3 linked regions of the Leisingera sp. NJS204 genome follow. The protein of the gene in region 3 interacts with the protein of the main gene of each other region in a pairwise test. Links are inferred from orthologs where the notes say so. Each region holds a gene or a part of one and is shown on either strand. Other genes may lie near its edges.

The links.
Region 1: the proteins of ssb (region 3) and ETW24_RS14785 interact in binary tests that used the Escherichia coli proteins (3 or more experiments, as listed by UniProt). The link is inferred for Leisingera sp. NJS204 from one-to-one orthologs.
Region 2: the proteins of ssb (region 3) and recO interact in binary tests that used the Escherichia coli proteins (3 or more experiments, as listed by UniProt). The link is inferred for Leisingera sp. NJS204 from one-to-one orthologs.

The regions. Positions count from the first base shown.
Region 1 is NZ_CP035417.1:3,003,200-3,007,827, reverse strand. Bases 875-3,853 are described here. They hold ETW24_RS14785 (primosomal protein N'), read left to right. Parts: upstream 875-1,255; coding sequence 1,256-3,451; downstream 3,452-3,853. Other genes in these bases: ETW24_RS14780 (YeeE/YedE family protein), read right to left, coding at 3,591-3,853; fsa (fructose-6-phosphate aldolase), read right to left, coding at 875-1,174. In the rest of the region: ETW24_RS14795 (DUF484 family protein), read right to left, coding at 1-124; more of fsa, read right to left, coding at 521-874; more of ETW24_RS14780, read right to left, coding at 3,854-4,628.
Region 2 is NZ_CP035417.1:147,162-151,566, forward strand. Bases 531-3,286 are described here. They hold recO (DNA repair protein RecO), read left to right. Parts: upstream 531-1,423; coding sequence 1,424-2,149; downstream 2,150-3,286. Other genes in these bases: era (GTPase Era), read left to right, coding at 531-936; ETW24_RS00785 (DUF1491 family protein), read left to right, coding at 1,025-1,354; ETW24_RS00795 (META domain-containing protein), read right to left, coding at 2,133-2,525; ETW24_RS00800 (SGNH/GDSL hydrolase family protein), read right to left, coding at 2,752-3,286. Outside these bases: more of era, read left to right, coding at 31-530; more of ETW24_RS00800, read right to left, coding at 3,287-3,435; ETW24_RS00805 (acyl-CoA dehydrogenase family protein), read right to left, coding at 3,610-4,405. UniProt on the Escherichia coli protein: Involved in DNA repair and RecF pathway recombination.
Region 3 is NZ_CP035417.1:1,781,059-1,785,446, reverse strand. Bases 725-3,463 are described here. They hold ssb (single-stranded DNA-binding protein), read left to right. Parts: upstream 725-1,696; coding sequence 1,697-2,230; downstream 2,231-3,463. Other genes in these bases: ETW24_RS08780 (TRAP transporter large permease), read right to left, coding at 3,132-3,463; ETW24_RS08795 (lytic transglycosylase domain-containing protein), read right to left, coding at 879-1,463; ETW24_RS08800 (hypothetical protein), read right to left, coding at 725-761. Outside these bases: more of ETW24_RS08800, read right to left, coding at 387-724; more of ETW24_RS08780, read right to left, coding at 3,464-4,388. UniProt on the Escherichia coli protein: Plays an important role in DNA replication, recombination and repair. Binds to ssDNA and to an array of partner proteins to recruit them to their sites of action during DNA metabolism. Acts as a sliding platform that migrates on DNA via reptation.

The sequences.
Region 1 (4,628 bases), 1.2 Mb from region 3 along the record:
AGCCCATTGCCCGCTCATTGGCGGCGACAAGGGCATTCATCAGGTGCTGGTCTTGCAGCACGGCATCGGGTTTGGCGAGGATCGCCTCGCGCAACTGGGTTTCCAGGTTGGCTGAACTGCTCATGTCAAAAACTCTTGCGGATCCGGACCTCTGACGGGTTTGGTGACGTGTATAGCATGGGAGCCGGGCTTTGCTGCGGAAAAATGCAGTTGCAGCGGAAATTGCAGCGGCGGCGCTGCTCCCGCCCGCCGGCAGTGCATTGGCATGCACAGCGTCCGTTGGGCGGGGCGCCGGGCAGGTGCCCGGCGCGGCGGCGTGAAACGCCGCGGCAGCGCGTCGCAGGCGCGCTGCCGGGCCCAAGACCCCATGCGGTCCGGCGTCAGCCGGGGCGTGCGGGGACGCGGGAGTGCTTCGCTGCGGTTATGAAGGTGCTTGTAAAAACACTGGTACTAAAGTTTGCAAAGAAAAAGGCGCCTCGATCAGGGGCGCCTTTCACGGTCCTGGATCCACTAAGCGGGATCAGAGGATCTTGATCTCCGCCGCCTTGATATCGGCGAGGAATGCATCCAGGCCTTTGTCGGTGAGCGGATGGTTCACCATCGACTTGATCACGGCCGGCGGCGCAGTGATCACATCGGCGCCGATGCGGGCCGAGTCCAGCACGTGGTTCACCGAACGGATCGAGGCGGCCAGGATCTGGGTTTCAAAGCCATAGTTGTCATAGATGGTGCGGATGTCTTCGATCACTTCCATGCCGTCCAGGTTGATGTCGTCCAGACGCCCGATGAAAGGGGAGATAAAGGTGGCACCCGCCTTGGCCGCCAGCAGCGCCTGATTGGCCGAAAAGCACAGGGTTACGTTCACCATATGGCCGTCATCGGAAAGCGTTTTGCATGCTTTCAGGCCATCCCAGGTCAGCGGCACCTTCACCGCGATGTTCTCTGCAATCTCCACCAGCTTGCGGCCTTCGGCAATCATCGTCTCGGCATCGGTTGCGGTGACCTCGGCAGAGACCGGGCCGTCAACCAGGGCGCAGATTTCCTTGGTCACTTCGATGATGTCGCGGCCGGATTTCTTGATCAGCGACGGGTTGGTGGTGACACCGTCCACCATGCCCAGATCGTTCAGCTCGGCAATCGCGTCGATCTCGGCGGTATCTACGAAGAATTTCATGGGGCAGTCCTTTGGATGGGTTGGCCTCTGTCGCTTCTGCCTTTACCTCATGGGATTACGGGCGGCAACATGGGCAGCAGCATGAGCGGGCAGGAGTTCTTTCAGGCAGGCGAACGGGTCGGGGTGCTGACGACGCAACCCCTTGACCGGCTTCTGGATTACCGCGCACCGGAGGGCGGCTGTTACTTAGGCGCCTATGTCGAGGTGCCGCTGGGGCCGCGCAAAGTTCTGGGCGTGGTCTGGGGGCCGGGTGCGGGCGATTTCGATTCGGCCAAGCTGCGTGCGGTGATCCGGGTTCTGGACGTGGCTCCGATGCGGACCGAGATGCGCCAGTTTCTGGGCAAGGCGGCTGACTATACGCTTACCCCGATGCCCGCGATGCTGCGGCTGGCGACCCGGGCGCCGGGCCTCAGCGATCCGCCGTCGATGCGCAAGATCCTGCGCCGGGGCGAGGGCGTGCCGGACCGGATGACCGATGCCCGCACAAGGGTGCTGGAGGTGCTGGAGCAATACGGCGGCCTTGCCTTCACCCCGCGCGAGCTGGCGGATATGGCCGATGTGACGCCCTCGGTGGTGAAGGGGCTGGTGAAGCAGGGCGCCTTGCGCGAGGAGGAAGCGCCGCGTGACACGCCCTATCCGCAGCTGGACCCGGAGCTGCCCGGCAAACAGCTGACCGAGGATCAGGCAAGTGCCGCCGCCGCCTTGGCCGAAGGCGTCCACAGCGGGCGCTACGGCACCACGCTGCTGAAAGGTGTTACCGGGTCGGGCAAGACCGAGGTTTATTTGGAAGCGGTCGCCGCCGCCTTGCGCGCCGGGCGGCAGGCGCTGGTGCTGCTGCCGGAGATCGCGCTGACAGCCGAATTTCTCACCCGCGTTGAGGCGCGGTTCGGCGCCAATCCTGCGGAATGGCATTCCGGCGCCACAATGACCGAGCGCCGCCGGGTCTGGAAAATGGCGGGGCAGGGGGCAGCGCAGCTGGTGATCGGTGCCCGCTCGGCGCTTTTTCTGCCGTTCCGCGATCTGGGCCTGATCATCGTCGATGAGGAGCACGACACCTCCTACAAGCAAGAAGATGGAGTTCTTTATAACGCCCGCGACATGGCGGTGCTGCGGGCGGCGATGTGCTCGGCGCAGGTGGTGCTGGCCTCCGCTACACCCAGCCTGGAAAGCTGGGTCAACGCTGAGGCGGGCAAATACAAACGTTTGGACCTGACAGCTCGCTTTGGTGCCGCGGTGCTGCCTGAGATGCGCAGCGTCGATATGCGGTCAGAGGATCTGCTGCCCGCCACCTGGATCTCGCCCACTCTGAAACGGGCGATGAAATTGCGGATGGAACGGGGCGAACAGTCGCTGCTGTTCCTGAACCGCCGCGGCTTTGCCCCGGTCACCATCTGCCGCGCCTGCGGCGCCCAGGTGGCTTGCGACCATTGCGACGCGCGGATGGTCGAGCACCGTTTCATGAAACGGCTGATGTGCCATCAATGCGGTGAAACCAAACCGGTGCCGGAGGCCTGCCCGACCTGCGAGGTAGAGGGCAAGATGGCCCCCGTCGGCCCCGGCATCGAGCGGCTGGCAGAGGAAGCCACTGCCCTGTTCCCCGAGGCCCGGATCGCGGTGCTGAGCTCCGATCTGTTCAGCTCCGCCCGTGCCCTGAAGAGCCGGATCGAGGAAATTGCGAAGGGGGAGGCCGACATCATCCTCGGCACCCAGCTGGTAGCCAAGGGGCACAACTTTCCGCTGTTGACGCTGGTGGGGGTGATCGACGCCGACCTGGGCCTGCAAGGTTCGGACTTGCGTGCAGCCGAGCGCACTTTTCAGCTGATGCGCCAGGTGGCAGGCCGGGCCGGGCGGGCAGAGCGGCCCGGGGAAGCATTGATGCAGACCTTTCAGCCTGAACATCCGGTGATCCGGGCAATTCTGTCGGGGGACGAGGAGAGCTTCTGGAAAGCCGAGGCTGCTGAGCGCCAGGCCGCCGGCGTGCCGCCTTATGGGCGGATGGCAGGCATCATTCTGTCGGGGCCGGACTTGGCAGCAGTCTTTGACCTGGGCAATGCGATGGCCCGCAACGACGGTCCGTTGCGCCAGATCGGTGCGCAGGTATTCGGCCCGGCCCCAGCACCCATCGCCCGCGTCCGCGGCCGCCACCGGGTGCGGCTGCTGATCAAGGCGGCAAAGGGCGTGCCGTTGCAAGCGGCGATCGCCCGCTGGACCGCGCCCTTGCGTCTCAAAGGGGACTTGCGGCTGAGCATTGATATTGATCCTCAGAGTTTCTTTTGATGCCGGGATGAAAGGGGGGCTCCGCCCCCGGCCTGCGGCCTCCCCCGGGATATTTTGAGCAAGAAGAAGGCTGGCCCCCTTGTTCTTCTGGTTTAAAATATCCCGGAGCGCGAGGCAGAGCCTCGCATCTATCGTTTGATCAAACCCGCAGAATTTCGGCGTGATCTCTGATCAGCAAGCTGGTAGCGACCGCCCCGGCCCACATGCAGAACAGCGCGGCCCAGGCGGTGCCAGTGAAAATCGAACCGCCGGTGACACCTGCTCCGATCGCGCAGCCGCCGGCCAGCATGCCGCCAAAACCCATCAAAGCCGCGCCAATCATTGCCTTGCGCATGGTGGAGGGGCTGTCAAAGGCCTGCAGTTTCATTTCTCCGGCCAGCGCCGCGGCCAGCATTGCGCCGATGAACACGCCGGGAACCAGGCCGATGTCAAACTCGAGAACTGCATTGCGGTCAAGGAAGAACATCAATGTGCGCGCCGATGGTCCGGTGAAGGTGGCGCTCTCGATTTGCACCGGATCAAAGCTGACCTGACTGAGCGCATAAGTCAGCACCCACCCCAGCGCGACAGCAAACCCAACGCCGGAGGCAAAGATCAGTCTTTTTGCGCCGATCCGGTTGCGCTGCGCTAACACCAGCGCCAAAGCGGCGGTGGCTAGGCCCAGTGCCAGCCCGCCCGCCTTTGGCAGCCCCAGCGCGGCCAGGAGATCCAGATTGCGCCCGCCTTCGGTAATCCAGAGCCCGGCAAGCCAGTCCCGGGAAGGCGACAGCTGGCCGGACAGGCTCATTTGCGCGACAACGGCGAAGATCAGCCCCGACACAACCGAGCGCAGGTTGCCGGTGGCTGCCAGCACCAGCAGCCGCCCTGAACAGCCGCGCGCCAGCACCATGCCGCCGCCGAACATCAGCCCGCCCAGAATGGCACCGGACCAACTGCCGGGCACCGCCATCATCCTTGCATCGGCGCTGTCCATCAGGTCAAGCATCTGCGCCGCCTGCACCCAGACAACAGCCGTGGAGAAGGTCAGCAGCCAAACCGCAACCTTGTCCCCCAGGCGGCCGCTGGCGAATTCGACCGTAGCTGCCCGCAGGCAGAAGCGCGATCTTTGCGCCGCCATCCCGAAGACAGCGCCGGTCAGAAGCCCGAACAACGCGGCGGCAGGGGCCTCACCGATATG
Region 2 (4,405 bases), 1.6 Mb from region 3 along the record:
GGGTCTACTCTGCAAACAGGACCAGTAAAGATGACCACACGCGCCGGATTCGTTGCCCTGATCGGAGAGCCCAACGCGGGCAAATCGACCCTTTTGAACCGTATGGTCGGGGCCAAGGTCTCGATCGTGACCCATAAGGTGCAGACCACCCGAACCCGGATCCGCGGCGTGGCGATGGAGGGTGACGCGCAGTTGGTGTTCGTCGACACACCAGGTCTGTTCAAACCACGCCGCCGCCTGGACCGGGCAATGGTCGCCGCTGCCTGGGGCGGCGCAGCGGATGCCGACGTCGTGGTGCTGATGGTCGAGGCGCACCGGGGTATCACCGAAGGCGTGGAAACCATTCTGGACGGACTTGAAGAAATCGGCACTGGCCGCAAAGTGGCGCTGGCCATCAACAAGATCGACAGGGTGCCGGCAGAAAAACTGCTGGGCCTCGCCGAAAACCTGAACAGCCGCTACGGTTTTGCCGAAACATTCATGATCTCGGCCGAGCGCGGCCATGGTGTGGATGACCTGCGCCAGTGGCTGGCGGGCAAACTGCCGGAAAGCCCCTGGCTCTACCCCGAGGATCAGATTGCCGACCTGCCAATGCGGATGATTGCGGCAGAAATGACCCGCGAAAAACTGACTTTGCGCCTGCACCAGGAACTGCCCTACCAGCTGACGGTTGAAACCGAAAATTGGGAAGAACGCAAGGACGGCTCAGCCCGGGTGGATCAACTGATCTATGTGGTGCGCGACGGGCATAAGGGGATTATTCTGGGCAAACGGGGCGAGACGATCAAAGCGGTCAGCCAAGCGGCCCGCGCTGAGCTGGAAGAGTTCCTGGACCGTAAGGTGCATCTGTTCCTGCAAGTGAAGGTGCGCCCGAATTGGCTGGAGGAATCCGAACGCTATTCCGAAATGGGCCTCGACTTCAAAGACGGTAATTGAAGCTGCCCATGCGCTTCACCTTTGTGAAAATACTCCCGCCGGAGGCTCCTGTGCGTTCAACCTGCGGCACCGCCGGAAAACACGCAGCATGACCCGCCTTACTGCTGAATTCTGGGTGCAGGCCTATCTGGCCCGGCTGCGGCTGATGGGGATCCCTGCCTTTGTAACGTCGCATGGTGACGACACGGCGGGTGCCGTGCTGGTCAAACTCAACACCCTGGACGGCCAGGCACGCGCTTTCCACCGCACCTATGATCTGATGAGCGGCGCGCGCAAATGGGATGGGCTTTCAGCCGGGCCGGAGGCTGAGGTCGACACTTCTATCCTGCGTCAGCGGTCGTTTGATCCCGACCTCTGGGTTATTGAGGTCGAAGACCGGGCCGGACGCCACCTGCTGGACGAGCCTGGGTTGGAATAGTCTTGACGCTTGCGGAACGCACCGCAATGCGGTCTGCTGAGGCTGCCAGAACAACAGTGAGGGCCGCCAGTGGAATGGCGTGATCACGGCATTTTGCTTTCGATGCGCCGCCACGGTGAAAACTCGGCCATCATCGACGTCTTTACAGAAGAGCATGGCCGCCATGCGGGCATGGTGCGCGGCGGTGCCAGCCGCAAGCTGGCCCCGATCCTGCAGCCCGGTGCGCAGCTGGACCTGACCTGGAGAGCGCGGCTGGAGGATCATCTGGGCAGCTATCACGCTGAACCTTTACGCAGCCGTGCTGCAGCTGCGATGTCCGGACGGCTGGCGCTGGCCGGCCTTAATGCGGTGACAGCGCTGCTGTCCTTCTGCCTGCCAGAGCGTGAACCGCATCCTGACCTCTATACCCGCAGTGAACTGTTGCTGGATCTCTTGGGTAATGAAGAGCTCTGGCCGCTTGCCTATCTGCGCTGGGAGCTGGCGCTGCTGGAGGAGATGGGTTTCGGCCTTGATCTGACAGCCTGCGCCGTGACCGGCAGTGGCAGCGCCCTGTGCTATGTCTCGCCGAAATCTGGCCGGGCTGTTTCACGTGAAGGCGCCGGAGGCTGGGCGGATCGGCTGCTGCCTTTGCCGCCGGTGATGCTGGGGCAGGGCAGCGCGGAGGATGCGGAAATTGTGCAGGCGCTGCACACCACCGGCTATTTTCTGGACGCGCATCTGGCGCCGTCTTTGGGCAATCAGCCAGTGCCGGAGGCGCGGGGACGGCTGACGGACCTGCTCATCCGCCGGCTGTGAACAGCATCTCGCGTCCCTGGCCGTTGCTGAGGATCAGCACATCGCCGGAAACCTCGGCCAGCGTCATTTTCTGAAGGGACTGCAGGAAATCGGCTTCGAGTGCCAGTTCCGGGCAGGCAGCGCGTGCAGCGGTAAGCGCCTCAGCGCTGAACCAGGGGTAAGGCGCCGTCTGAGTGCCCTGGAAACTGTTGCAGGGTGCCCGCCCCGTGATTTTTCCAGGTTCCGGGAAGGTCAGCCTGGCCAATGCGGGATAGGGCTCATTATCAATGCTGGAGAGGTGCCAGACCTTTCCCGCCGCCCCGTAAGCTGAAAGCGTTTCGTCGCCGGTGCAGGCACTGGCAAACAGCAGAGAACAGATCCAAGCGATGCGCGGCACCGGGTTACCCAATTGAAGTATTTTGCACACTCTGGCCAAGAGGGGGCAGAAATTGCAAGGCTTCGCCCTGAAAAAGTGACGGCTCCCGCCCGTTGCGGCGGCATTAAAATGCCTTGCTCCCGTTGGGCGTGGCGCCGCGCAATGCGCGGCGCAGGCCGGGTCCGGGCGCAACGGCGCAGAAGGTGCATTCCAAGAATGTATCTGAAGGGGCGGGAGGGGCCGCTGTTTAATTCGACTGGATGATTTCGGCCACCTTGCGGCCGATCTCGTCGCTGGCCTTTGCCGACGGATGGATCATGTCGAGCGCGTGATAAGACCGGTCGCCGAAGGGCACCAAATCCTTGAGAGACAGGAAATGAATGCCTGTGTCCAGCGCGGCCAGCCGTTCGATGCGGGTTTCCAGCTCGTTTCCTTCGTCGCGGCAGTGCTCGATCATCGATCCCACTCCGGGGCTGCGCAGATAACCGACGTAAATCACCTTGGCACCGGTTGCGCGCAGTTCAGACAGCATGCCCGGAATCGCACCTTTGCGTCCGTCGGGGGAAACCAGTTTGTTCAGTTTTCGATTGCACGCAAAACAGCCGCAGCCGAGCCACAGGTCATTTCCGCCGCCATTCACGATCACCCAGTCCCATTTGCCGGGCTTGTACTGCTTGCGGATCTGCATCCCAGCCGCGCCGGAAATCGGCAGCTTGTAGATGATCCGCGCGGCAGAGACCGAGCGATCAACAACTGGTTCCTGCAACTCGCGAGCAACGGTGTCTGCGATGGATTTACCTGCCAGGCTGTGCCAGGCCAGCAGGGAATCCCCCATCGCCAGGATGCGGGGGGATTGTTCCGGCGGCACGGCACCGGCACAGGCGGAAAACAAAAACAGCAAGGGAAGCAGGAAGCAGCGAAAGAGTGTCATGGACTCTTGTTAACCACAATTTATGAAAAACCGAATAACCAGGATTGGAAACAGTCTTATTCCGTGTGCTGGTTGCAGCGTGACCGCACTTTGGATGGGATGCGGCTGCAAAAAGCCCGGCGTAAACGCCGGGCCTGAACAGGATTGCTCCCTTAGGAATTGCTTTCAGCTGGTTCAGCCCAGCAGGCGGCGGGCGATAACCTGAGCCTGAATTTCTGCTGCGCCTTCAAAAATATTCAGGATCCTGGCGTCGCACAACACGCGGGAGATTTTATACTCTGTCGCAAACCCGTTGCCGCCGTGGATCTGTAACCCGTTGTCCGCGGCGGCCCAGGCAACCCGGGCACCCAGGAGCTTGGCCATTCCGGCCTCCAGGTCGCAGCGGTGACCGTGGTCCTTTTCCCAGGCCGAGAAATAGGTCAGCTGGCGGGCGATCATGATTTCCACCGCCATCATTGCAAGCTTGCCGGACACACGCGGGAATTTGATCAGAGATTTGCCAAACTGCTTGCGGTCCTGCGCATACTGCATGGCGATGTCCAGTGCCGACTGGGCCACGCCGATTGCACGTGCCGCAGTCTGAATGCGGGCCGATTCAAAGGTCTCCATCAGCTGTTTGAAGCCTTTGTTTTCCTCGCCGCCCAGAAGGTTCCCGCCCTTTACGTGGAAGTTGTCGAAACCCAGCTCGTATTCCTTCATGCCCCGGTAGCCGAGAACTTCGATTTCGCCGCCGGTCATGCCCTCAGTCGGGAACGGTGCCTCATCGGTTCCTGGCGTTTTTTCCGCCAGGAACATCGACAGGCCGCGATGATCCGTGGTGTTCGGATCAGTGCGTGCAAGCAGGGTCATCACATGAGTGCGGGCAGCGTGGGTGATCCAGGTCTTGTTGCCGGTGATCTTATAGTCGCCGTTGTCATCCTTCACAGCCCGGGTGCGCAGGGAACCGAGGTCGGAACCGGTGTTCGGCTCG
Region 3 (4,388 bases):
GCCGGATAGCCGCCAGATCAGCACTTTGCGGCTGTGCCAACCCATTGCCGCGGCCTGTAAAGGCCCCGGCGCATGGGTATGCAGGTTGCATCAGTGCACCAGACCTGATTGGGGCGGTGATCGCCAAGCCTTTGGACGCCGTACTTTTTGGCCAGTTCAACCGTCGTCAATTCTTCACGGATAGCTTAAAGTGCAACTTTGGCTTCGAACTCTGCCGAAAAGCGTTTCCGCTTCGTCCACTGTGGTCGTTCCTTCGTCAGTCGCTACAGCTTGGCCACTGGTCCAAAATCCTGCGACCATCTCTTATAGCAAACCCCATGTGCTGCTTAAAAAAGCACCACATGGGGCTCCACTTCCGTCCCCCACTCCCACAGGGGCCGTCTTGTTCAGCTGAGCAGCACCACCACGATCATCAGCAGGTTCATCGAGGCGAACTGCATCAGCCGCGGCGCCTCATTTCCTTTGGCCGCAGCCATCAGGGCAGCCGATACCGAAGCGGCCAGACCAGCCAGCGCCAGGCTGCCGCCGATAGCTCCGGCAAGGCCGGTTTCCGGTCCCCAAGGAGATCCGGCCAAAGACATTCCCTTGAGGCCGGTGCCGATCAGAATACCAACAATGGCGCCGGCCAGGCTCAGCACAGCACTGCGCGGCTGCCGGGGCAGACGGCTGGCCAGGACACTGTCGATCATCTGACGCGTCGGGACCGCGCTCGGCTGCCAGTCAATCCGGTTGATCCGCTCATCAAAGCTGTTGGTGTACAAGTCATTCCCTCCAGAACTTGAGGGAAGATTCACAAAAATTTAAGGCAAATGCGTGACACTAGCGCGGAGTTAACGGGGCATTAAGGGAACTTACCCACAAGTTAATGAAACGGCGCGTCAGCTGCCCCAGATCTTCTTTACATAGTTCTGGGTTTCCTTATAGGGCGGCACCCCTCCGTATTTCTTCACCGCGTCCGGACCCGCGTTATAGGCCGCCAATGCCAGCCGCCAGGACCCGAATTTGCGGAATTGCCGCGCCAGATACCGCGCGCCGCCCTCCAGGTTCTGCTGCGGCACCGCGGGGTTGACCCCCAGCGCCCTTGCGGTTGCAGGCATCAGCTGTGCCAGGCCCAACGCGCCTTTGTGCGATTTGGCGTTCGGGTTCCAATTGCTTTCCTGCTGCACCAGGCGCAGGAACAGGTCTTCGGGCACACCGTGCTGGCGCGCAGCGTCCCGCGCCAGCTGCAGATACTGGCCGCGGTACTTGCCGCTGTAGGGCAGCGTGCCCGCGGCTGAAGGGATCTGATATGTCTTGGGCTGCAGCCGGGATGAGTTCTTGTACTGGGTGGCCGCGCGGCCATCCAGCAACCTGGTGTGGGCGGAAAACAAATCCCGCCGGTTCTTGGTACTCAAAACATCGGCGGCGGCAGGCTGCCCTGCCCCGACCATGGCAATCACCAACCCCGCAACGGCTTTGCGCATTTCCGCTGTCCCAACACTGTCCCACTTTGCGCAAATATAACCAATACAGAAGAAATTTAAAGCAACACCGGCGCAATCCGTCATCATTGCCGCGCAAACTCCTGCAAAATCATCCCCAGAGAGCTGCTTTCCTCACCTTGCACAGGTCTGTACTGTGCCAATCAAGCAGCCCGGACGGATTCGCGCCGGACCGGTGCTGGACAGGACATTCAGGAATAAAAGGACGGAACCCTATGGCCGGCTCTCTTAACAAAGTCATGCTCATCGGCAATCTGGGCCGCGACCCGGAGGTGCGCAGCTTCCAGAACGGCGGCAAGGTTTGCAACCTGCGCATTGCTACCTCGGAAAACTGGAAGGACCGTAACACCGGTGAACGCCGCGAGCGGACTGAGTGGCACTCTGTGGCCATCTTCAGCGAAGGTCTTGTGCGCGTTGCCGAGCAGTATCTGCGCAAAGGCTCCAAGGTCTATATCGAAGGCCAGCTGCAGACCCGCAAATGGCAGGACCAAAGCGGTCAGGACCGGTATTCGACCGAAATCGTCCTGCAAGGCTTCGGCTCCACCCTGACCATGCTTGACGGCCGCGGTGAAGGCGGCGGCGGCCAAGACGGTGGCGGCGGCGGCGGTTATGGCGGCGGCAGCCAGGGCGGCGGTTACGGCGGCGGTTATGACAGCGGCCAGCAAGGCGGCGGCAGCGGTGGTGGCGGCGGCGGCAATTTCGGCGGCGGCGCGTCCCATAACATCGACGACGACGAGATCCCGTTCTAACAGGCTAGGCTCTCGGAATGTGAAGTTCCTCCGCTTTAGAAACAAAAGCAAAGGGTTGGCATTTGCCAGCCCTTTCACGTTAGGACACCACTGTTTCGTATTTCCCTTTTCATGGAGATGTGCACAATCACCATGACGATCCGCAGTTTGCCCTGTGCACTGGATCAGCCACTTCCTTGCTTGTCGCACAAGATGGCAAGCCATTGATCGCACCAACAGTCTACATCTCTGCCTTTGTGGACCTGCCACGGTTTGATGCCGCTCCTTAGACAACATTTATTGCAACAAAAGAGACAAACTCTGGGTTTGAAACGGACGGACTTATTCCGCCAGGATGAGGTGCCTATTGCACTGACCAGCGGGCTGCCGCGCCTGCCGGTAGTGCAAGAATCGCCTGCCGGGCAGCGCGGCACACGCAAATACCATGATGCAATCGCCGCGCGAGACATCCATGCCGTCATACTGCCCCGAAAAAGTGCCAAGCCTTGGAAGCCCGCGAGCGCCGGAATCTTCACCTGAAACGAGGGGGTACATGCATCGCGATACCTTGACCGCGCCCTATGACGGCGATGGCACGGATATCACTGCCGAAGGCCGCGCCGGGGATAGGAGCCGGGCCGGAAAACGACCCGGGCGATCGTCTCCCGCCGGTTGGACGACTGCATCGGCGGCTCAGTAAATCTGTCATGGCCAATCCGTCATGGCGAGAGATATTCAGCGGCAGGTTGCGAAAATTCACATCCGTATTACCGTTCTAGACCGCAAGACCGCGCTTGGCCTACCTGTCACAGAACTTGTAGAAAAAGTCTGTCCGGGAACAGGGAAAGCACGGCTACACAATCAGGCGCTGCGCCGCCGCCTGCCAAGCCGGTCTGTATCGGTGTGTCCTGAGCGCCCGTCCTTATCCCGCCAAGGACGGCAGGTAGAGAACAATTCCCGGGAAGGCGACCAGCAGCGCAATTGTCACGGCGTCGGCAATGAAAAACGGGGTCACGCCCTTGAACACATCCTGCACGCTCAGATCATCGCGCACGCCGGCCACCACAAAACAATTCAGCCCGATCGGCGGGGTGATCAGGCAGAATTCGGCCATCTTCACCACCAGGATGCCAAACCAGATCGCGCACATGGTGCCGCTCATGCCAAAGGCGCTGTCTGCGGCGGCCACGCTCTCGCCGCCGTTCAGCGCCATCACGGCAGGATAAACCACCGGCAGCGTCAGCAGCAGCATCCCGATGGCATCCATGAACATGCCCAGCACCGCATAGGCCAGCAGGATGCAGATCAGGATCACCATCGGGCTCATCTCCAGCGCAGTGATCCAGTCGGAGAACGCCCCCGGCAAGTCCGCGAAGCCGAGGAAACGCACATAGATCAGCACGCCCCAGATGATGGTGAAGATCATCACCGTCAGCTTCGCCGTTTCCAGCAGTGCCGACTTCAGCTCGGCCCATTTCATACCCTTCAGGACGGCCATGCAGAACACCACAAAGGCCCCCAGCGCGCCGCCCTCGGTCGGCGTGCCCCAGGCGTCGCCGCCAAAGGGGTTGTAGACAAAGCAGATGATGATCACGACGACAAAGATGATCGGCAGCGCACCGGGCAATGCGGCAAAGCGCTGGCCCCATGTAAAGCCTCTGACCGGCGGGCCGACGGATTTGAAGATCACTGCGATGCCGACAATCAGGAGACCATAAACCAACGCCGAGAAGGCGCCGGGAATAAACCCTGCCAGCAGCAGCTTGCCCACGTCCTGTTCGACAATGATGGCGTAAATCACCAGGATTGCCGAAGGCGGGATCAGCGAGGCCAGTGTACCGCCAGCGGCCACAACACCGGCCGCGAATTGTTTGTTATAGCCGATCTTCAGCATTTCAGGGATGGCGATACGGGCAAAGACGGCAGAGGTCGCCACGCTGGCACCCGACACGGCAGCAAAGCCTGCGGTGGCAAACACGGTGGAGACCGCCAACCCGCCCGGCAGCCAGGCGATCCAGCGCTTGGCGGCCTCGAACAAGGCGCGGGTCAGGCCAGCATAATAGGCCAGATAGCCGATCAGGATGAAGGTGGGGATCAGCGACAGCGCCTGTGACGACACTTTGGAGTGCGGTACCTGCCCTGCGATCTTTACCGAGACGGTCAGAGCCTTGCCAAACCG